3 regions of the Serratia sp. NFX21 genome follow, and region 1 is predicted to be linked to each of the others. Evidence: predicted binding sites of a transcription regulator. Region 1 holds the regulator's gene; each other region holds the start of a gene.
What was found. Region 1 encodes PurR, which represses purine synthesis genes. Its sites were predicted from a motif close to CANGCAAACGTTTGCNTG; they were not measured.
Positions count from the first base shown of each region.

Region 2: cvpA (colicin V production protein) is a predicted target of PurR. The motif match lies at 4,530-4,547, and genes of this name have one in related genera.
Region 3: purH (bifunctional phosphoribosylaminoimidazolecarboxamide formyltransferase/IMP cyclohydrolase) is a predicted target of PurR. The motif match lies at 2,649-2,666, and genes of this name have one in related genera.

Region 1 is NZ_CP183196.1:2,785,491-2,792,627, reverse strand. It holds gene gloA (lactoylglutathione lyase) at 1-381, shown strand, start outside; gene rnt (ribonuclease T) at 461-1,141, shown strand; gene ACNT1W_RS13275 (Grx4 family monothiol glutaredoxin) at 1,210-1,557, opposite strand; gene ACNT1W_RS13270 (C40 family peptidase) at 1,972-2,793, shown strand; gene sodB (superoxide dismutase [Fe]) at 2,987-3,565, shown strand; gene ACNT1W_RS13260 (YnhF family membrane protein) at 3,619-3,708, opposite strand; gene purR (HTH-type transcriptional repressor PurR) at 4,032-5,057, shown strand; gene punR (DNA-binding transcriptional activator PunR) at 5,054-5,998, opposite strand; gene punC (purine nucleoside transporter PunC) at 6,122-7,137, shown strand, end outside.
Region 2 is NZ_CP183196.1:4,072,437-4,079,573, forward strand. It holds gene hisQ (histidine ABC transporter permease HisQ) at 1-560, opposite strand, end outside; gene hisJ (histidine ABC transporter substrate-binding protein HisJ) at 646-1,428, opposite strand; gene ACNT1W_RS19055 (UbiX family flavin prenyltransferase) at 1,730-2,302, opposite strand; gene purF (amidophosphoribosyltransferase) at 2,433-3,950, opposite strand; gene cvpA (colicin V production protein) at 3,972-4,472, opposite strand; gene dedD (cell division protein DedD) at 4,705-5,454, opposite strand; gene folC (bifunctional tetrahydrofolate synthase/dihydrofolate synthase) at 5,455-6,717, opposite strand; gene accD (acetyl-CoA carboxylase, carboxyltransferase subunit beta) at 6,870-7,137, opposite strand, start outside.
Region 3 is NZ_CP183196.1:793,597-800,733, forward strand. It holds gene purD (phosphoribosylamine--glycine ligase) at 1-846, opposite strand, end outside; gene purH (bifunctional phosphoribosylaminoimidazolecarboxamide formyltransferase/IMP cyclohydrolase) at 897-2,486, opposite strand; rRNA gene ACNT1W_RS03710 (16S ribosomal RNA) at 3,153-4,695, shown strand; tRNA gene ACNT1W_RS03715 (tRNA-Ile) at 4,769-4,845, shown strand; tRNA gene ACNT1W_RS03720 (tRNA-Ala) at 4,883-4,958, shown strand; rRNA gene ACNT1W_RS03725 (23S ribosomal RNA) at 5,164-7,137, shown strand, end outside.

The sequences.
Region 1 (7,137 bases):
GTCGGTGACCTGCAACGCTCCATCGACTTCTATACCAAGGTATTAGGCATGCGCTTGCTGCGTACCAGCGAGAACCCGGAATACAAGTACTCACTGGCGTTTGTAGGCTATACCGATGAAAGCGAAGGTGCGGTGATTGAACTGACCTATAACTGGGGCACCGACAGCTACGAAATGGGCACCGCATTCGGCCACCTGGCACTGGGTGTGGATGATGTCGCCGCAACCTGTGACAGCATTCGTAATGCCGGCGGCAAGGTCACTCGCGAAGCCGGCCCGGTCAAGGGCGGCACCACGGTTATCGCCTTTGTTGAAGATCCGGACGGTTATAAAATCGAACTGATCGAAAACAAACACGCCGGCCACGGCCTCGGCCACTAAGGTCAACCAGGGGCGCTTACTGCGCCCTTGTTTTTTCCCGCGTGATTACCGCCTGCAACCGGGCGCAAAATTTGCCATAATGCGCGCTGCATTCGATGAAGATAAGAAACTGATGGCCGAAAAAAGTGATCTTAACGCCCTGAGTGGCCGTTTTCGTGGGTTTTACCCCGTAGTGATAGATATAGAAACTGCCGGATTTAATGCCAAAACTGACGCGCTGCTGGAGATTGCCGCCGTTACGTTAAAAATGGATGAAGACGGCTGGTTGCAGCAGGACGAAACCCTGCATTTTCACGTGGAGCCTTTTGAAGGTGCCAACCTGCAACCCGAAGCGCTGGCTTTTAACGGCATAGATCCGAGTAATCCCCTGCGCGGTGCGGTCAGTGAATACGATGCACTGCACGCTATTTTTAAAGCGGTGCGCAAGGGCATTAAGGATCGCGGCTGTAACCGGGCGATAATTGTGGCGCATAACGCCAATTTTGATCACAGTTTCCTGATGGCTGCCGCCGAGCGTGCCAGCCTGAAACGCAATCCTTTCCATCCTTTCGCCACCTTTGACACCGCGGCGTTAAGCGGACTGGTGTTGGGACAAACGGTACTGGCCAAAGCCTGCATTGCCGCCGATATTCCCTTCGATAGTGCCCAGGCCCATTCAGCGCTGTATGACACCGAGCAAACCGCTCAGCTGTTCTGCGAGCTGGTTAACCGCTGGAAACGCCTTGGCGGTTGGCCGCTGGCGGTCACGAATACCGACTAAGAAAAAAATCGGGCGGCCCAGTATTAGCTGGCACCGCCCGATGACTTCCAACAATAAAACCGAGCCGATTATGGCTGCTGGTCTTCCTGCTGTTTGTACTTCTCTGCCGTTTCTTTGATCAGCTGCTGCAATTCGCCGCGCTGATACATTTCCATGATGATATCACAGCCGCCGACCAGCTCACCGTCTACCCACAGCTGCGGGAAGGTCGGCCAGTTGGCGTATTTCGGCAACTCGGAACGGATGTCCGGGTTCTGCAGAATATCAACGTAAGCAAAGCGTTCGCCACAGGCAGACAGTGCCTGCACGGCTTGCGCCGAGAAACCGCAGTTTGGCAATTTCGGTGAACCTTTCATGTACAGCAGAATTGGGTTCTCAGTGATCTGGTGCTGAATTTTTTCAATCGTCGTCGTCATTATATTGCTTCCTCAAGCCAAATCTCATGGCTACAACATGCATCACACTGGCTATTGTAGCGGCTGGAACAGTTGCAAGAAAACGCCATCTTTTGCAAGGGCATTCCCCCGTTGTCAGTCGCGTCTCACCGGCAGGGCCTTTCCGGTCAAAACATATGCTCAGAATAACATTTTTAATCCGGCCATTTCACTAATATATTTCCTGTCAAAAAGTGCACCTTAATAAATTCCCTGGCGGTCATTGTTGGTTTTTTATACATCAACAGTTTGATTTTTCGGCAAAAAAAATGCTATTAACGTTTTCTCACAATATGGATTATCATTTATGAGTTCTTCGCTGTTTTATATGGCGAAATTCGGGAATACTGTCACTCATTCGATATCTGTTCCGGGGCCAAGGTTGGTAACGTCGACATGCGTTTAATTCTTACGCTTTTTGTGCTGTTGTTTACACAGCTATTCTTTAATCTGGCGCATGCAGCGCCACAGGCACGTGTTGCCGCTGAGCAGCGCAAGAGCCACGTAAACGAAGCCCGGCCGGATGACCGCAAGAAAAAGAAAGCGGTTAAGGCCAGCAGCAAAAAAGTAAAAGTCACTACTCCGCAGAAAACCGCCAAGGTCTCCAAAGCCAAAACAGAAAAAACCGCTAAAAAGATCGTTAGCACAAAATCGAAAAACAAAACTCATAAAATAGCCAAAATTAAAGTGACCCCGCCGAAGAAGGGCTATAAAAAAGGCTATGGGCGCCATCGTGAAACCGGTATGGCAACCGCCAAATTGGTGGCTGACGAAAAACCACTGAAGCTCAGCCCTGCGCACAAAAAACGCTACCAGCATGCCAAGCAAACCGCGATGGCCAAGCTGATGGATCAAATGGGTAAACCTTATCGCTGGGGTGGCTCCTCGCCAAGAACCGGCTTTGACTGTAGCGGTCTGATTTATTACGCCTATAAAGACATCGTTAAAATTAAAATGCCGCGTACCGCCAACGAGATGTATCACCTGCGTGACGCAGCGCCGATCAAGAAGAGTGAGCTGGAAAGCGGCGATCTGGTGTTCTTCCGCATTAACAACCGCGGCGTGGCCGACCATGTTGGGGTTTATTTGGGTAACGGCAAATTCATTCAGTCCCCGCGTACCGGTGAAGAAATCCGCATCAGCCAGCTCGATAACGACTACTGGCAAAACCACTACATCGGCGCACGCCGGGTAGTCACGCCAAAAACCATTCGATAAACTCCCTTGCGGCTGGCACTGTCAGCCGCTCTCCCCTGATCGTTTCCCCAAACCTCGTAGTCATAGCCAATCCCTTGCCCGTTCCCCCTGTAATTCATCGCGAAAATTGCTAAGCTAAATACCCACAATAAAAACAGGTCAATCTAATACCCGTTGTTACGACGGTGGACTGGCACTGTACAAGGAGAAAGCAATGTCGTTCGAACTTCCTGCATTACCTTATGAAAAAAACGCCCTCGAACCGCACATTTCCGCAGAAACTCTGGAATACCATTATGGCAAGCATCACAACGCCTACGTGGTGAACCTGAACAATCTGCTGAAAGGCAGCAAGTTTGAAGGGTTGTCCCTCGAAGAGATCGTTAAGGCCTCTGACGGCGGCATCTTCAATAATGCCGCTCAGGTATGGAACCACACTTTCTATTGGCACTGTCTGTCGCCACAGGGCGGCGGTGAGCCTGAAGGTAAACTGGCCGTGGCGATTAATCAGGCATTTGGTTCTTTCGCCGAATTTAAACAGCAATTCAGCGACGCCGCAGTGAAAAACTTTGGCGCAGGCTGGACCTGGCTGGTGAAAAAACCGGAGGGTTCGCTGGCGATTGTTAACACCTCGAACGCAGCGACACCGCTAACCGGTGATGATAAACCGCTGCTGACCGTCGACGTTTGGGAACACGCCTATTACATCGATTACCGCAACGCACGACCTGCCTACCTGGAAAACTTCTGGGCACTGGTTAACTGGGCATTTGTGGAAAAGAACCTGGCGTAACGCGGGGAAAAACAATCAGGCGCAGCGGGCTGCGCCTGTTTTACTTGAGGGGATCAGTTCAAAGCAGCGGTGAAGCTGAAAGCAATAATCACGGCCAGCGCACAAACGGTGGTGAACAGTGACATTTTCAGATCGGTATCCATTACAACTCCTTTTCAGATTGGGTTTCCCAAGGGTAAAAGGCACACAATTAATGCGTCAAACCATTTTCACACAGTTGAACAATAAAATCTTGTTATCATTTCCCGGTTTATTATACCGATTACCTCTTCCACTTTGGCTCAATATGGGACAAAATTCGCAGTTCACAACTGTGTACCGGCAAAATGCCCCTCCTGACCAAGCGCTGACGACTTCAACACACTAAAAACTCAGTTTTCGCTTCTTTGGAGAAGGATCTACGCAGGCAAACGATTAACATCACACTTACATACTGCAACATGTGAGTTCAGGAGTCATTCTTTACATGGCAACGATTAAAGATGTGGCCAAACGCGCTGGCGTTTCCACCACCACCGTTTCGCACGTCATCAATAAGACTCGTTTCGTCGCCGAAGAGACAAAAGCGGCCGTTGGCGCTGCGATTAAAGAGCTGCATTACTCACCCAGCGCCGTAGCGCGCAGCCTGAAGGTCAATCACACCAAATCGATTGGCCTGCTGGCCACCTCCAGCGAAGCCCCCTACTTTGCCGAAGTGATCGAGGCGGTAGAAAACAGCTGCTACAGCAAAGGCTATACGCTGATTTTATGTAACTCGCACAACAATCTGGACAAACAGCGGGCCTATCTGGCGATGCTGGCGCAAAAGCGTGTTGATGGTCTGCTGGTGATGTGTTCGGAATATCCAGACCAATTGCTCGGCATGCTGGAAGACTACCGCAACATCCCAATGGTTGTGATGGACTGGGGCGCGGCCCGCGGTGATTTTACCGATAGCATCATTGATAACGCCTTCGCCGGCGGCTATCTGGCCGGGCGTTATCTGATTGAACGCGGTCACCGCGATATTGGAGCCATTCCAGGCCAACTGTCGCGCAATACCGGTGGCGGCCGCCATCAGGGCTTTTTAAAAGCCATGGAAGAAGCCAATATTGAAGTACGTGACGAGTGGATTGTTCAGGGTGACTTTGAGCCGGAATCCGGCTACAAGGCCATGCACCAGATCCTGTCGCAAAAACATCGCCCGACCGCGGTATTCTGCGGCGGCGACATCATGGCGATGGGCGCGATCTGCGCCGCCGACGAACTTGGGCTGCGGGTGCCACAAGACATTTCGGTGATTGGCTACGATAACGTGCGTAACGCCCGCTATTTCACCCCGGCACTGACCACCATTCATCAACCCAAAGAGCGTTTGGGTGAAATGGCGTTCACCATGTTGCTGGACCGTATTATCAGCAAGCGTGAAGAGTCGCAGGTGATTGAAGTGCATCCGAAACTGATTGAGCGTCGTTCGGTCGCTGACGGCCCATTCATCGATTACCGCCGCTAATTGCTAATGCCGGAAGCCGCTGTGGTTTCCGGCACCACTTCGCTTAGCCATTCCTGATTCAGCGTTTCACTGTCCCCCAGGTAATCCAACAGCCAGGCCATCGCCGGTGATGGCGTATTCTGCTGCCAGGTCAGACAACAGGGGCTGGCCGGAAACGGCTGCTGCAGCTGCAACGCTACCAGTTCCCCACGCTGCACCAATGGCAAGGCCTGATGCGCCGGCATCATGCCAACGCACAGGCCGGCACACAGACAATCCAGCGCCGAGGCCCAGTCCGGCACCACCAGCCGCCGTTGGTTGTCCAGTGTCCAGGTGACCCGCTTGGGCAGGTTGCGCGAGGTATCTTCCAGACACAGCGACGGGAAAGGCCGCAGTTGCTCATCATTCAACAGGCCATCCATCATCGCCAGCGGATGCTGCGGACTGACCACGCACAGCCAGCGCATGTCGCCCATATCGCGAAAGGCAAACCCGCCCCCGACCGGCACCGCACGCGTCGCCCCAATAGCCATATCAGCACGCCCGTCCACCAGCGCATCCCAGACGCCGTTAAACACCTCAGGTTGGACCATCAGTTCTACGTCGGGGAAATGGCGATAGAAGTCCAGAACCAGTTGGCGGCAGCGCTGGGGTTTAACAATGATGTCTACCGCAATTTTCAGTTGGCCACGCCAACCGTTAGCCACCTGTTGACACTGGCGGCGGGTGTCGAGCATTTTTTTGATGACACTGCGTGCCTCCTGCACAAACACCACGCCGGCCGGGGTCAGTTCCACGTCACGATGACGCCGTTCAAACAGCGGAACCGCCAGCCATTGTTCCAATTGCCGCACGGTATAACTGACCGCCGAGGGCACTCGGTGCAGCTCATGCGCCGCTGCGCTGAAGCTGCCGGTGCGGGCGACCGCATCTACCACATCGAGAGAATATTCAGACCACATAACCCTGCCTTCAATTTTTTTAACAGCACCTCGCAAATATTACCGTTTCACAAGCAGAGATCCAGCCGGATACACTTGCCGGCGCTAAAAACCTGCGACAATAAAATATTAATGAGAAATACCATGCGAAATTCCTTTGGTTTTATGTTCTATCTTGCCGGCCTGAGTATGCTGGGTTACCTGGCCACCGACATGTACCTGCCCGCCTTTGGCATAATGCAGCAAGACCTGCAAATTTCCGCCGGGGCGATCAGCGCCAGCCTGAGTATCTTCCTGGCCGGCTTCGCCTTTGCTCAATTGCTCTGGGGGCCACTTTCCGACCGCCTCGGCCGTAAACCGGTGTTGCTGATTGGCCTGGCGCTGTTTGCCCTGGGTTGCCTGGGCATGCTGTGGGTACAAAATGCCGTTCAACTGTGGTCACTGCGTTTCATCCAGGCCATTGGCGTCTGTTCCGCCGCCGTTACCTGGCAGGCACTGGTGATTGACCGCTACCGTGAAGGCAAGGCCAACCGGGTCTTCGCTACCATTATGCCGTTGGTGGCACTTTCACCAGCGCTGGCGCCGTTGGTCGGAGCCTGGCTGTTGAACCACATGGGTTGGCGTGCCATTTTTGCCGTGCTGCTGGGCATTACCATCATTCTCCTGCTGCCGACTCTGCTGTTGAAAGAAAACGCCAAACCCTTGCCTTCCGCAGAAAAGAAAAACAGCCTGACCTTCTGGCAACTGCTTAAATCCCCGGTGTTCAGCGGCAGCGTTACCATCTTTGCCGCCTGCTCAGCCGGCTTCTTCGCCTGGCTGACCGGTTCACCCTTTATTCTTGGCGATATGGGGTACAGCCCAAATGATATCGGCCTGAGCTATGTGCCGCAGACCCTGGCCTTCCTGTTAGGGGGTTATGGCTGCCGCACCGCGTTAAATCGCATTAATGGCAACACCTTACTGCCGTGGCTGCTGGTAGCTTATGGCATCAGCATGGTGGCGTTATATCTGGTTGCCACGCTGACCGAGCCAACGCTCACCACGCTGCTGATCCCGTTCTGCGTGATGGCGCTGGTCAACGGTGCCAGCTACCCAATCGTAGTGGCGAATGCGTTAACCCCGTTCCCGGAAGGCACAGGCAAAGCCGCAGCGCTGCAAAA
Region 2 (7,137 bases), 1.3 Mb from region 1:
GTGCCTTTACCGGCCAACTGAGTGGCTTTCACCACGTCATTGAGGCCCAGAATAGACACCAGCGCCGTAGCCTTCAGGATCACCTGCCAGTTGTTGCCAATGCCCGGCAGGGCAAAACGCATCATCGCAGGGAACAGAATGCGGCGGAAAATTTGTGAACCGGTGAAGCCGTAGGCCGTTGCCGCTTCAATCTGCCCCTTCGACACCGCCATATAGGCACCGCGAAAGGTTTCGGTGAAATAAGCGCCGTAGATAAACCCGAGGGTGATAATGCCCGCGCTGAGCGGATCAATATCGATTTGCGCGAAGCCAAGCAGTTCGGTGAGGTTGTTGAGCGCAATTTGCAGGCCGTAGAAAATCAGCAGCATCAGCACCAGATCGGGTACGCCACGGATCAGCGTGGTATAAGCGCCAAACACGGTAGAAAGCAGGCGATTTTGGGAAAGCTTGCCGCCGGCACCGATCAAACCGATGACCAGCGCCAGCAGTACGGAACTGAGGGCCAGCTCCAGCGTCACCAGAGCCCCCTCTAATATCAATTGGGAATAGCCTTGCAGCATTTACTTCACCCTGTCGTCATTGGATCCCGAACCATCGGGGCCGGCGGGCCAGCCCCGTAGTCACAACATGGAACGGTAAGCGGCATTAACCGCCGTAGACGTCAAAGTCGAAATATTTCTTCGCATACTTGTCGTAAGTGCCGTCTTTGCGCATTTCGGCAAAGGCTTTATCCAGCGCCGCCTTCAGCTCGGTATCGGTCTTGCGCAGGCCCATGCCGGTCCCCACGCCGAAGAATTTATCATCCTTCACCGATTCACCGGCAAAAGCATAATCCTTGCCTGGAGGCTGTTTCAGGAAGCCATCGCTGCCTGCCACTTCGTCCTGGAAAGCCGCATCGATACGGCCGGATGCCAGGTCGGCATACACCAGATCCTGGTTCTGATAAGGCACGACGGTGATGCCCTTAGGCTGCCACATGGCATTGGCATAGGCTTCCTGGGTAGTCCCCTGCAGCACGCCGACGCTCTTGCCTTTCAACGCGTCTACGGTAGGCAGCAGCTTGGAACCTTTCGGCGCGATCAGGCGGGCGTTAGCGGCATACAGCTTGTCGGTGAAGGCAATTTCCTGCTGGCGTTTTTCGGTGATCGACAGAGAAGAGATGATGGCGTCAATTTTCTTCGCCTTCAGGGACGGGATCAGCGCGTCAAAATCGCTTTCCACAAAGGTACATTTAGTATTTATGCGTTTGCACAGCTCTTTGGCCAGATCGATATCAAAACCGACCAACTCGCCCTTGGCATTTTTGGATTCAAAGGGTGCATAGGTCGGATCGGTGCCGATCTTCAGCGTTGATGGTACTGCGGCAAATGCGCTGCTTGCCGCGCTTAAAGCCAAGACTAAAGGAAGAACCTTAACCAGCTTTTTCATAAATCACCCTCAAATTGATTTTTTGATGCCACTGCGGGCATTACTTTTCCACCAAATCAATTTGCAGTAATCGTGCCACATTTGTTGCTGTAGGCGGAGGGAACGGCTCCGGCCTTCACAAAACTGTTTCCTGGGACGATAACCGCAAAATTAAATCGGCCAGTGTTGGCCGCGCCACGGGCAGTGGATAAATACCAGAGCCTTGAAACAGTGAGCGTGATGAAGTGGGATCATTATGGTGCATGCGCCGCCCTAATTCAGTGCGGTGTTGCACAAATGTGCTAAATTGGGGAGAAATTTGTTAATTGGCACCTTGCCAGCGGGCAAATAAATCTTGCGGTAATTCAATGTCAAACTGATCGACCACCCGGTTTACCGTTTGATCGATGATGTCTTCTACGCTGGCAGGACGATGATAAAACGCCGGTACCGGCGGCATAATCACCGCGCCCATTTCCGCCGCCTGGGTCATCAGACGCAGATGGCCGATATGCAACGGGGTTTCGCGTACGCACAGCACCAGCCGGCGGCGTTCTTTCAGCACCACGTCGGCGGCACGCGTCAGCAGGCCGTCACTGTAGCTATTGGCAATACCGGATAAGGTTTTGATTGAACAGGGAAAAATCACCATACCGGCCGTTTTGAACGAGCCGGAAGAAATGCTGGCACCAATATCGCGCGAGTCATGCACCACATCGGCCAGCGCCTGCACTTCACGCAGGCTGAGATCGGTTTCCAGCGACAGCGTCTGTCGCGCCGCATTACTCATCACCAAATGGGTTTCCACCTCTGCGACGTCGCGCAATACCTGTAGCAGGCGCACGCCATAGATTGCGCCGCTGGCGCCGGAAATACCGATGATGAGTCGTTTCATAAAGCTGGCCTCTGCCAAGGAAAAATAGGATCAGGCAGACTTTGCCGCAATGGGGCTACATAAGCAAGTCAGGGAGGAATAATGCACCGCAGCGAACGCCGCGGTGCACTGTTTTGGTCAAGAATGAAACTTAACCTTCGTTGTGCATTTCCAGATTTTCGGCTTCGGTCTGACCACGTATTTCTTTGGCGTCGTCATTGCGCAGCGATTCCAGATACTCGAGGTAGCTCTGGTCGACGTCTTTGGTGACGTAGATACCGTTGAATACCGAGCATTCGAACTGGGTGATGTCCGGGTTCTCTTCGCGTACCGCTTCAATCAGATCGTCCAGGTCCTGGAAGATCAAACCATCGGCACCGATGATCTGGCGGATTTCGTCCACTTCACGGCCGTGGGCGATCAGTTCGTTGGCACTCGGCATATCGATGCCGTAGACGTTAGGGAAGCGAATTTCCGGCGCAGCGGAAGCCAGGTAAACTCGTTTCGCCCCGGCGTCACGCGCCATCTCAACGATCTGCTCTGAAGTGGTGCCGCGCACGATGGAATCATCCACCAACAGCACATTCTTGTCGCGGAACTCGGCACGGTTGGCGTTCAACTTACGACGTACCGACTTACGGCGCGCCTGTTGGCCCGGCATAATAAAGGTACGGCCAACATAGCGGTTCTTCACAAAGCCCTGACGGTATGGCTTATCCAGGATGCGCGCGATTTCCAACGCGATATCACAGGACGTTTCCGGGATTGGGATCACCACGTCGATGTCCAAATCTTCCCACTCGCGGGCAATCTTCTCACCCAACTTCTGCCCCATGCGCACGCGTGCGCTGTAGACCGAAATCTTGTCCATAAAGGAGTCGGGGCGAGCGAAATAGACGTATTCGAACAGGCACGGGTTGGTTTTCGGGTTCTCTGCACACTGACGAGTGAACAGTTGGCCCTTCTCGGTGATATACACCGCTTCGCCCGGCGCTACGTCGCGCAGGAATTCGAAGCCCAGCGTGTCCAGTGCGACGCTCTCGGAAGCCACCATATATTCATTGCGGCCATCTTCAAGCTGACGCTTGCCGATCACCAACGGGCGGATACCGTTAGGGTCACGGAATGCCAGCAGACCGTGACCGATGATCATCGCTACGCAGGCGTAAGCGCCACGCAGTTGCTGATGCATGGCGGCAACGGCGGTGAAAATGTTGTCGGATTCCAGCGGATAATGTTGGAAACGATCCAGCTCACTGGCCAGTACGTTCAGCAGGATCTCGGAATCGGAGGTGGTGTTGATATGGCGGCGGCCGCTTTCAAACAGCTTTTGGCGCAGCTCATGGGCGTTGGTCAGGTTGCCGTTGTGTGCCAGCGTCAAGCCGAACGGCGAGTTTACATAAAAGGGTTGAGCCTCTGAGGCACTGGAGCTGCCAGCCGTTGGGTAGCGCACATGGCCAATACCCATGTTGCCCTGCAAGCGCTGCATATGGCGTGCCTCAAACACATCCTTCACCAGACCGTTGGCCTTACGCAGACGGAACCCATTGTGGGCATCTATGGTGACGATGCCTGCGGCATCCTGGCCACGGTGCTGAAGCACCATCAACGCATCATAAATCGACTGGTTTACCGGCATAAAACCGGCGATACCGACAATACCGCACATGTTGTCTTTTCCTCATCAGCGCTACCGCCCCGGTAAATGGGTCGGCAAGAAACTCGACGTGCTCTGCAGGTAGTCAAAGAACCACCTGATGATGTAACTGAACTGGGGGATCAGCTGCGACTGTTTCCAGTCGGTACTTTGTGAGAAGCCGGTAAAGGTATCCAGGAAAAACAGTATCGCCGAAACGATCAACACGCCGCGCAGTGCGCCAAAACAGACGCCCAGCACCCGGTCGGTGCCTGATAACCCGGTTTTCTCTACCAGTGAGCTAATCACATAGTTAACAATAGCGCCTACGATCAGGGTCGCGATAAACAAGATGGCAATCGCGATGCCGTTTCGCACCAGTTCATCTTCAAAACGAGTGAAGTAGACCGCAAGGTAAGAGTAGAAATGGCTGGCAACAAAAAACGCACATCCCCATGTCACAAGTGACAATGCTTCGCGAACAAACCCTCGGATCAGGCTCACCAGAGCCGAAAATCCAATCACCGCTATAATGACGTAATCAATCCAGACCATGAACTATTCCAATGATGAATCGCCCCTGCATCCATTTCGCGGCGAATTCTAACAGAAAACGTAAACGTTTGCGTAGGGGTTTTCCTGCCCCGTTACAAATAAAAAGCGGCGATAAAAAAATTCCCAATCGCCGCGCCTATATAGGCCATTTCAGCTACGAAAGGCACATTATTTTTAATGATTATATCGGCATGACTCGATTATGGGGCACAGCATGCTGCGCCCCATAAACTTAACGTACGCCGTATGGCTTCACCTGACCGCTCAAACCACTGATCGAGTTCAACGCGGACAGAGAAGACTGCAGCTTCTGTTTTGAGGCATCCGGGCCGACGTAGATCCGGGTGATCTGGCCCTGTACCGGCGTTGATGGCACGGTAAAGGCGCGGTAACCGGACAGCCTGAGCGATGCCACCACCTCGTTCACCTTGGCAGCGTTCTTCAGCGCACCGAGCTGCACCACATAAGCCTGCCCTGCCGGCGCTTTCTCTTCCGCCGGTTTCTGCACGGGTGCAGGCTCAGGCTTGGGTACTGGCGTTGGCTCAGGTTTCACCACCGGCTTCGTCTCCACCGGTTTCGGTTGCGGTACCGGTTTTGGTTTCACTTCCACCGGCTTGGTTTCTACCGGTTTAGGCTTCACCTGCGGCTGCGGCGTCGGTTGTGGACGGGATTCGACCGGCGGGGTCACCAGCGTCGGCTGCTGCGTCGGTTGGCGAACTGCCTGCTGCGCTGCTGCCTCATTGGCCGCCTGCTGCTCAACCAGTGCGCCCGCGCCTTCCGGCGGCTGTGCCGGTAGCGGTTGGCTTACCGGTGGCACCACGTCGTTTTCTTCCACATCACCGGCCTTCGGCACCAACGGAATGGCGGCGAATTCGTCTTCATAATGTTTCTTTTTACCGTCCAGCAGCCCTGGCAGGATAATCACCCCCAGCGCGACCAAAATCACGGTACCGACCAATCGGTTTTGAAATTTACTTGCCACTCACACTCCCCGCTCGTCTAACGCCGCCATAACCTGTGCAACGGTGTGGAACGATCCACAGACGATCACAATATCCTGAATATCTGCGTCCTGCATAGCCTGACGCCAGGCAGTTTCGACATCGGCAAACTGCCGCGGTTCCGTCAAATATTGCGCCAACAGTTCGACGCTGGCCCCGCGCGGTCCGTCCAGCGGCGCGCAATACCACTCATCGACCTGCTCACTCAAACAGGCCAGGGTGCCGGCGATGTCTTTATCCGACAACATCCCCACCACCGCTCGCACCTTGCCGCCATTGCGCGGTAAGGTCGCCAGACGCCCGGCCAGGTAACCTGCCGCGTGGGGATTATGCGCCACGTCGAGGATCAGCATCGGATCGCGTCGCACAATCTGGAAACGTCCAGGCAATGTCGCCTGCTGCAAGCCGGTGAAGATCGCCCGCTCATCAATTTCCAACGCAGAAAAATGCAGCGCCGCCAGTGCCGTCGCCGCATTGGCTAACGGTACGTTGGGCATCGGCAAATCGGTCAGCAAGGTACCGCCGCCTTGCCACTGCCAGCGTTCGCCCTGTTCACTGAAGCTCCAGGCATCGCCGCGGCGATACAGTTGGGCACCCAGCGTTTCCGCCACCTGCCCAATGGTGGCCGGCATATCCGGTTCCCCCACCACCGCCGGTTTGCCGCTGCGGAAGATCCCGGCCTTTTCGCGGCCAATGCTTTCGCGATCGTTGCCCAGCCAGTCGGTATGATCCAGCGCAATGCTGGTCACCACTGCCACGCTCGGATCGACGATATTGGTCGCATCCAGGCGGCCACCCAGCCCGACTTCCAGGATCACCACGTCAAGCTTAGCCTGTTTGAACAGTTGCAGCGCCGACAGGGTGCCAAATTCGAAGTAGGTCAGTGAAGTTTCGCCCCGGCCCGCTTCAATGGCGGCGAACGAGCGGCAGTGTTCGGCCTCACTCAGTTCATCGCCCTGAATGCGCACCCGCTCGGTATAACGCACCAGGTGCGGCGAGCTGTAGACGCCAACGCGCAAACCGGCCGCCATCAGGATGGTTTCCAGGGTACGACAGGTGGTGCCTTTGCCATTGGTCCCGGCTACGGTAAATACCGTCGGTGCAGGAGTGAGTAAATCAAGATGCGCCGCAACGCGCTGTACGCGTTCCAGGCCGAGTTCGATCGCCTGGCTGTGCAGACGTTCCAGATAGAAAAGCCACGAGCTCAATGGCGACGTGGCTTGGGGAATTTGGTGGTTTTGCATGAGTCCCGTCACTGAACTTGGGTTCATTAATCCATCAGGGCACCACCCTCACCGCGGTAAAGGCGATGCTCTCCGTTATCAGCCGTCATTTAGCCACAAAATGGCGGCTGAACCCCGCGCCGATGGCTACCGGCGCGGGGAACCTATTGATCTCAGGCGTCGGCCTGATTTTCCTGCTCGGACACCGGCGCGGCCTCATCGAAATGCGGCTGCGGCTGGTTGGTCAGCTTGGAAAGGATACTCGCCAGGGTCTGACGCATTTCCGGACGGCGTACGATCATGTCGATCGCGCCTTTTTCAATCAGGAACTCACTGCGCTGGAAGCCCGGCGGCAGTTTTTCACGCACCGTCTGTTCGATAACGCGTGGGCCGGCAAAGCCGATCAGCGCTTTCGGCTCGGCGATATTGATATCACCCAGC
Region 3 (7,137 bases), 2.0 Mb from region 1:
TGGCTGGCCGTCGGCGGAGATCATCAACCCGGCGTAAAGGAAACCGACGTAGGTATTACCTTCCGCAGCCATGCCACGCACGGTTGGCCAGATGACCTGATCCATGGCGCGCTGGTGGATTTCATCGGTGACTACCGGTGCCGGGGAGTAGGCACCCATGCCACCGGTGTTCGGGCCGGTATCACCGTCGCCGACGCGTTTGTGATCCTGGCTGGTGGCCATCGGCACCACGTTCTCGCCGTCGACCATCACGATAAAGCTGGCTTCTTCACCTTCAAGGAACTCTTCTATCACGATACGGTGACCTGCATCGCCAAAAGCGTTACCGGCCAACATGTCCTGCACCGCGTCTTCGGCTTCCTGCAGCGTCATGGCGACGATTACGCCCTTGCCTGCGGCCAGGCCGTCGGCCTTGATGACGATAGGTGCGCCTTTGCTGCGCAGATAAGCCAGCGCCGGTTCAACCTCGGTAAAGTTTTGGTACTCGGCGCTTGGGATGTTATGACGCGCCAGGAAGTCTTTGGTAAAGGCTTTAGAGCCTTCTAGCTGGGCTGCTGCCTGAGATGGCCCAAAGATTTTCAGGCCGGCGGCCTGGAAGGCATCAACCACGCCAATCACCAGCGGCGCTTCCGGCCCGACGATGGTGAGACCAATGTCATGACTCTGGGCAAAGGCAACCAGCGCCGGAATATCGGTAGCGGAGATCGCGACGTTCTCGAGATTGCTTTCTAATGCGGTACCGGCATTGCCCGGCGCAACATAGACTTTATCTGCCAACGGTGACTGAGCGGCTTTCCAGGCCAGCGCGTGTTCACGCCCGCCGTTGCCGATAATTAAAATATTCATCAGGTGCTCCACGCAGAGCGTGCGCCGTAGCGCACGCGGCAAAAGAAGGATTAATGGCGGAAGTGGCGCATGTCGGTGAAGATCATCGCGATACCGTGCTCATTGGCGGCGGCAATCACTTCATCATCGCGGATCGAACCGCCTGGCTGGATCACGCAGCTGATGCCCACCGCTGCGGCGGCATCGATGCCATCACGGAACGGGAAGAAAGCGTCAGACGCCATGGCGGAGCCTTTGACTTCCAGGCCTTCGTCCGCGGCTTTGATCCCGGCGATCTTGGCAGAGTAAACGCGGCTCATCTGGCCGGCGCCTATGCCGATGGTCATGTTGTCACGTGCATAGACGATAGCGTTGGACTTCACGAACTTGGCGACCTTCCAACAGAACAGCGCATCACGCAGTTCCTGCGCGGTCGGCTGACGTTCAGATACCACGCGCAGGTCGCCTTCGCTCACCATACCCAGATCGCGGTCTTGCACCAGCAGGCCACCGTTGACACGTTTGAAGTCGAGAGCGGCAATACGTTGCTGCCATTGGCCGCAGGCCAGTACGCGCACGTTCTGTTTGGCTGCCAACAGGGAGCGAGCTTCCTGACTGATGCTCGGCGCGATAATCACTTCCACAAACTGACGGCTGATAATGGCCTGTGCGGTAGCGGCGTCCAGTTCGCGGTTAAAGGCGATGATGCCGCCGAAAGCAGAGGTCGGGTCGGTTTGATAGGCGTGCTCATAGGCAGCCAGAATATCATCGCCGATCGCCACACCGCATGGGTTGGCGTGCTTGACGATCACGCAGGCCGGCTCGGCGAACTCCTTCACACATTCCAGTGCGGCGTCGGTGTCGGCGATGTTGTTGTAGGACAGCGCTTTGCCTTGCAGTTGTTCCGCGGTGGCGACAGAGGCTTCCTGAACGTTCTCTTCTATATAGAAGGCCGCTTGCTGGTGGCTGTTCTCACCGTAGCGCATATCCTGCTTCTTTATATAGTTGAGGTTCAGGGTGCGAGGGAAACGACCGGCAGGTTGTTCGGTATCGCCGTGGTAGGCCGGAACCAGCGCGCCGAAGTAGTTGGCGATCATGCTGTCGTAAGCGGCGGTGTGCTCGAAGGCTTTGATGGCCAGATCGAAACGGGTGGTGTATTGCAGTGAACCGTCGTTGTTATCCATCTCGGTAATAATAGCGGCGTAGTCGCTGCTCTTTACCACGATGGCGACGTCTTTGTGGTTCTTGGCCGCGGAGCGCACCATGGTTGGGCCGCCGATGTCGATGTTCTCGACCGCGTCTTCCAGTGAGCAGTTCGGGCGCGCCACGGTCTGGGCGAACGGATAGAGGTTTACCACCACCATGTCGATCGGCTTGATGTCATGCTGACCCATGATGGCGTCGTCCTGGCCGCGGCGGCCGAGAATACCGCCGTGTACTTTGGGGTGCAGGGTCTTTACTCGTCCGTCCATCATTTCCGGGAAGCCGGTGTAGTCGGAAACTTCGGTAACAGGCAGGCCGGCATCTGCCAGCAGGCGGGCGGTGCCACCGGTGGAGAGCAGTTCAACGCCACGCTGGGACAGCGCTTCGGCGAATTCAACGATACCGGCTTTGTCAGAGACGCTGAGCAGGGCCCGGCGGATTGGACGAGGTTGTTGCATGGTTTTATCCCTTGGCTTTGGAGTCGCAATAAAAGAGCGTTACGTGAATTTCCACCTTCTACTCTTTATAAGGAAAGGTTTTTCTCTCTATAAAGGGGTAATCAGGCACAGATTCAGGTAACGCCCCCGTAAAAAGGGGAGCGTTTCGTCGCGGGGAATTGTAGCGAAAACGTTTGCGTGGCGCTCGTAAAATTTCCGGGCAAATCACTTCTGTGGATAAGTTTGTTAACAACAGGGTATAAAGCGGGGTTTTGCTGTGGAATGCAGCAAACGATCGTTTTTGTCGAAAATACCTATTGCGGCCTCCTGAGAACTCCCTATAATGCGCCTCCATCGACACGGAACATGTGAACAACTTCACAGAGTCTCCGGGGTTCGAAGAGAAAAAATCCTGAAATTTAGGGGTTGACTCTGAAAGAGGAAAGCGTAATATACGCCACCTCGAGATAGCAAGCTACGGCGGCTAACTCACTGCTCTTTAACAATTTATCAGACAATCTGTGTGGGCACTCCACAAGACGATATCCAGAACCTTCGGGTTCGAAAAAATATCAAGTCTTGAAGAGTGACCAAGCAATAAGTTGTTTCGTTGGCTTGTCCAACTGAACGACTATTACGAAAGTTATTTTCGAGCATCGCTTCACGAGTTGAAGCAAATCAAGCTTTTAATTGAAGAGTTTGATCATGGCTCAGATTGAACGCTGGCGGCAGGCCTAACACATGCAAGTCGAGCGGTAGCACAGGAGAGCTTGCTCTCTGGGTGACGAGCGGCGGACGGGTGAGTAATGTCTGGGAAACTGCCTGATGGAGGGGGATAACTACTGGAAACGGTAGCTAATACCGCATAACGTCTTCGGACCAAAGTGGGGGACCTTCGGGCCTCACGCCATCAGATGTGCCCAGATGGGATTAGCTAGTAGGTGGGGTAATGGCTCACCTAGGCGACGATCCCTAGCTGGTCTGAGAGGATGACCAGCCACACTGGAACTGAGACACGGTCCAGACTCCTACGGGAGGCAGCAGTGGGGAATATTGCACAATGGGCGCAAGCCTGATGCAGCCATGCCGCGTGTGTGAAGAAGGCCTTCGGGTTGTAAAGCACTTTCAGCGAGGAGGAAGGGTAGTGTGTTAATAGCACATTGCATTGACGTTACTCGCAGAAGAAGCACCGGCTAACTCCGTGCCAGCAGCCGCGGTAATACGGAGGGTGCAAGCGTTAATCGGAATTACTGGGCGTAAAGCGCACGCAGGCGGTTTGTTAAGTCAGATGTGAAATCCCCGCGCTTAACGTGGGAACTGCATTTGAAACTGGCAAGCTAGAGTCTTGTAGAGGGGGGTAGAATTCCAGGTGTAGCGGTGAAATGCGTAGAGATCTGGAGGAATACCGGTGGCGAAGGCGGCCCCCTGGACAAAGACTGACGCTCAGGTGCGAAAGCGTGGGGAGCAAACAGGATTAGATACCCTGGTAGTCCACGCTGTAAACGATGTCGACTTGGAGGTTGTGCCCTTGAGGCGTGGCTTCCGGAGCTAACGCGTTAAGTCGACCGCCTGGGGAGTACGGCCGCAAGGTTAAAACTCAAATGAATTGACGGGGGCCCGCACAAGCGGTGGAGCATGTGGTTTAATTCGATGCAACGCGAAGAACCTTACCTACTCTTGACATCCAGAGAATTCGCTAGAGATAGCTTAGTGCCTTCGGGAACTCTGAGACAGGTGCTGCATGGCTGTCGTCAGCTCGTGTTGTGAAATGTTGGGTTAAGTCCCGCAACGAGCGCAACCCTTATCCTTTGTTGCCAGCACGTAATGGTGGGAACTCAAAGGAGACTGCCGGTGATAAACCGGAGGAAGGTGGGGATGACGTCAAGTCATCATGGCCCTTACGAGTAGGGCTACACACGTGCTACAATGGCGTATACAAAGAGAAGCGAACTCGCGAGAGCCAGCGGACCTCATAAAGTACGTCGTAGTCCGGATCGGAGTCTGCAACTCGACTCCGTGAAGTCGGAATCGCTAGTAATCGTAGATCAGAATGCTACGGTGAATACGTTCCCGGGCCTTGTACACACCGCCCGTCACACCATGGGAGTGGGTTGCAAAAGAAGTAGGTAGCTTAACCTTCGGGAGGGCGCTTACCACTTTGTGATTCATGACTGGGGTGAAGTCGTAACAAGGTAACCGTAGGGGAACCTGCGGTTGGATCACCTCCTTACCTAATGATATTGATTGCGTGAAGTGCTCACACAGATTGTCTGATAGAAAGTAACGAGCAGAAATACCTTTATAGGCTTGTAGCTCAGGTGGTTAGAGCGCACCCCTGATAAGGGTGAGGTCGGTGGTTCAAGTCCACTCAGGCCTACCACTTCTCGAAGTGGAAAAGGTACTGCACGTGACTGTATGGGGCTATAGCTCAGCTGGGAGAGCGCCTGCCTTGCACGCAGGAGGTCAGCGGTTCGATCCCGCTTAGCTCCACCATATAGTCCTGTATTTCAATACTTCAGAGTGTACTGGCAACAGTATGCTGCGAAGTATTTTGCTCTTTAACAATCTGGAACAAGCTGAAAATTGAAACATGACAGCTGAAACTTACTCCTCCGTAGAAGTATTGGAGTAAGGAGTACCCTGTCATAGAGTCTCTCAAATGTAGCAGCATGAAAGTGGAAACACTTTTGGGTTGTGAGGTTAAGTGACTAAGCGTACACGGTGGATGCCTAGGCAGTCAGAGGCGATGAAGGGCGTGTTAATCTGCGATAAGCGTCGGTAAGGTGATATAAACCGTTATAACCGGCGATACCCGAATGGGGAAACCCAGTGCAATTCGTTGCACTATCATACGATGAATACATAGTCGTATGAGGCGAACCGGGGGAACTGAAACATCTAAGTACCCCGAGGAAAAGAAATCAACCGAGATTCCCCCAGTAGCGGCGAGCGAACGGGGAGGAGCCCAGAACCTGAATCAGTTCTTGTGTTAGTGGAAGCGTCTGGAAAGTCGCACAGTAAAGGGTGATAGTCCCGTACACTAAAATGCATTAATTGTGAGTTCGATGAGTAGGGCGGGACACGTGACATCCTGTCTGAATATGGGGGGACCATCCTCCAAGGCTAAATACTCCTGACTGACCGATAGTGAACCAGTACCGTGAGGGAAAGGCGAAAAGAACCCCGGCGAGGGGAGTGAAATAGAACCTGAAACCGTGTACGTACAAGCAGTGGGAGCCTACTTTGTTGGGTGACTGCGTACCTTTTGTATAATGGGTCAGCGACTTATATTTTGTAGCAAGGTTAACCGTATAGGGGAGCCGTAGGGAAACCGAGTCTTAACTGGGCGAATAGTTGCAAGGTATAGACCCGAAACCCGGTGATCTAGCCATGGGCAGGTTGAAGGTTGGGTAACACTAACTGGAGGACCGAACCGACTAATGTTGAAAAATTAGCGGATGACTTGTGGCTGGGGGTGAAAGGCCAATCAAACCGGGAGATAGCTGGTTCTCCCCGAAAGCTATTTAGGTAGCGCCTCGTGAACTCATCTTCGGGGGTAGAGCACTGTTTCGGCTAGGGGGCCATCCCGGCTTACCAAACCGATGCAAACTCCGAATACCGAAGAATGTTATCACGGGAGACACACGGCGGGTGCTAACGTCCGTCGTGAAGAGGGAAACAACCCAGACCGCCAGCTAAGGTCCCAAAGTCATGGTTAAGTGGGAAACGATGTGGGAAGGCATAGACAGCCAGGATGTTGGCTTAGAAGCAGCCATCATTTAAAGAAAGCGTAATAGCTCACTGGTCGAGTCGGCCTGCGCGGAAGATGTAACGGGGCTAAACCATGCACCGAAGCTGCGGCAGCGACGCTTAGGCGTTGTTGGGTAGGGGAGCGTTCTGTAAGCCGTTGAAGGTGGCCTGTGAGGGTTGCTGGAGGTATCAGAAGTGCGAATGCTGACATAAGTAACGATAAAGCGGGTGAAAAACCCGCTCGCCGGAAGACCAAGGGTTCCTGTCCAACGTTAATCGGGGCAGGGTGAGTCGACCCCTAAGGCGAGGCCGAAAGGCGTAGTCGATGGGAAACAGGTTAATATTCCTGTACTCGGTGTTACTGCGAAGGGGGGACGGAGAAGGCTAGGCTAGCCGGGCGACGGTTGTCCCGGTTTAAGCGTGTAGGGGGAGTGACCTGGTAAATCCGGTGACTTATCTAACCCTGAGGCGTGATGACGATGCACTACGGTGCAGAAGTAGTTGATGCCAAGCTTCCAGGAAAAGCCTCTAAGCATCAGGTAACACAGAATCGTACCCCAAACCGACACAGGTGGTCAGGTAGAGAATACCAAGGCGCTTGAGAGAACTCGGGTGAAGGAACTAGGCAAAATGGTGCCGTAACTTCGGGAGAAGGCACGCTGGCGCGTAGGTGAAGAGACTTGCTCTCGGAGCCGAAGCCAGTCGCAGATACCAGCTGGCTGCAACTGTTTAATAAAAACACAGCACTGTGCAAACACGAAAGTGGACGTATACGGTGTGACGCCTGCCCGGTGCTGGAAGGTTAATTGATGGGGTCAGCCGCAAGGCGAAGCTCTTGATCGAAGCCCCAGTAAACGGCGGCCGTAACTATAACGGTCCTAAGGTAGCGAAATTCCTTGTCGGGTAAGTTCCGACCTGCACG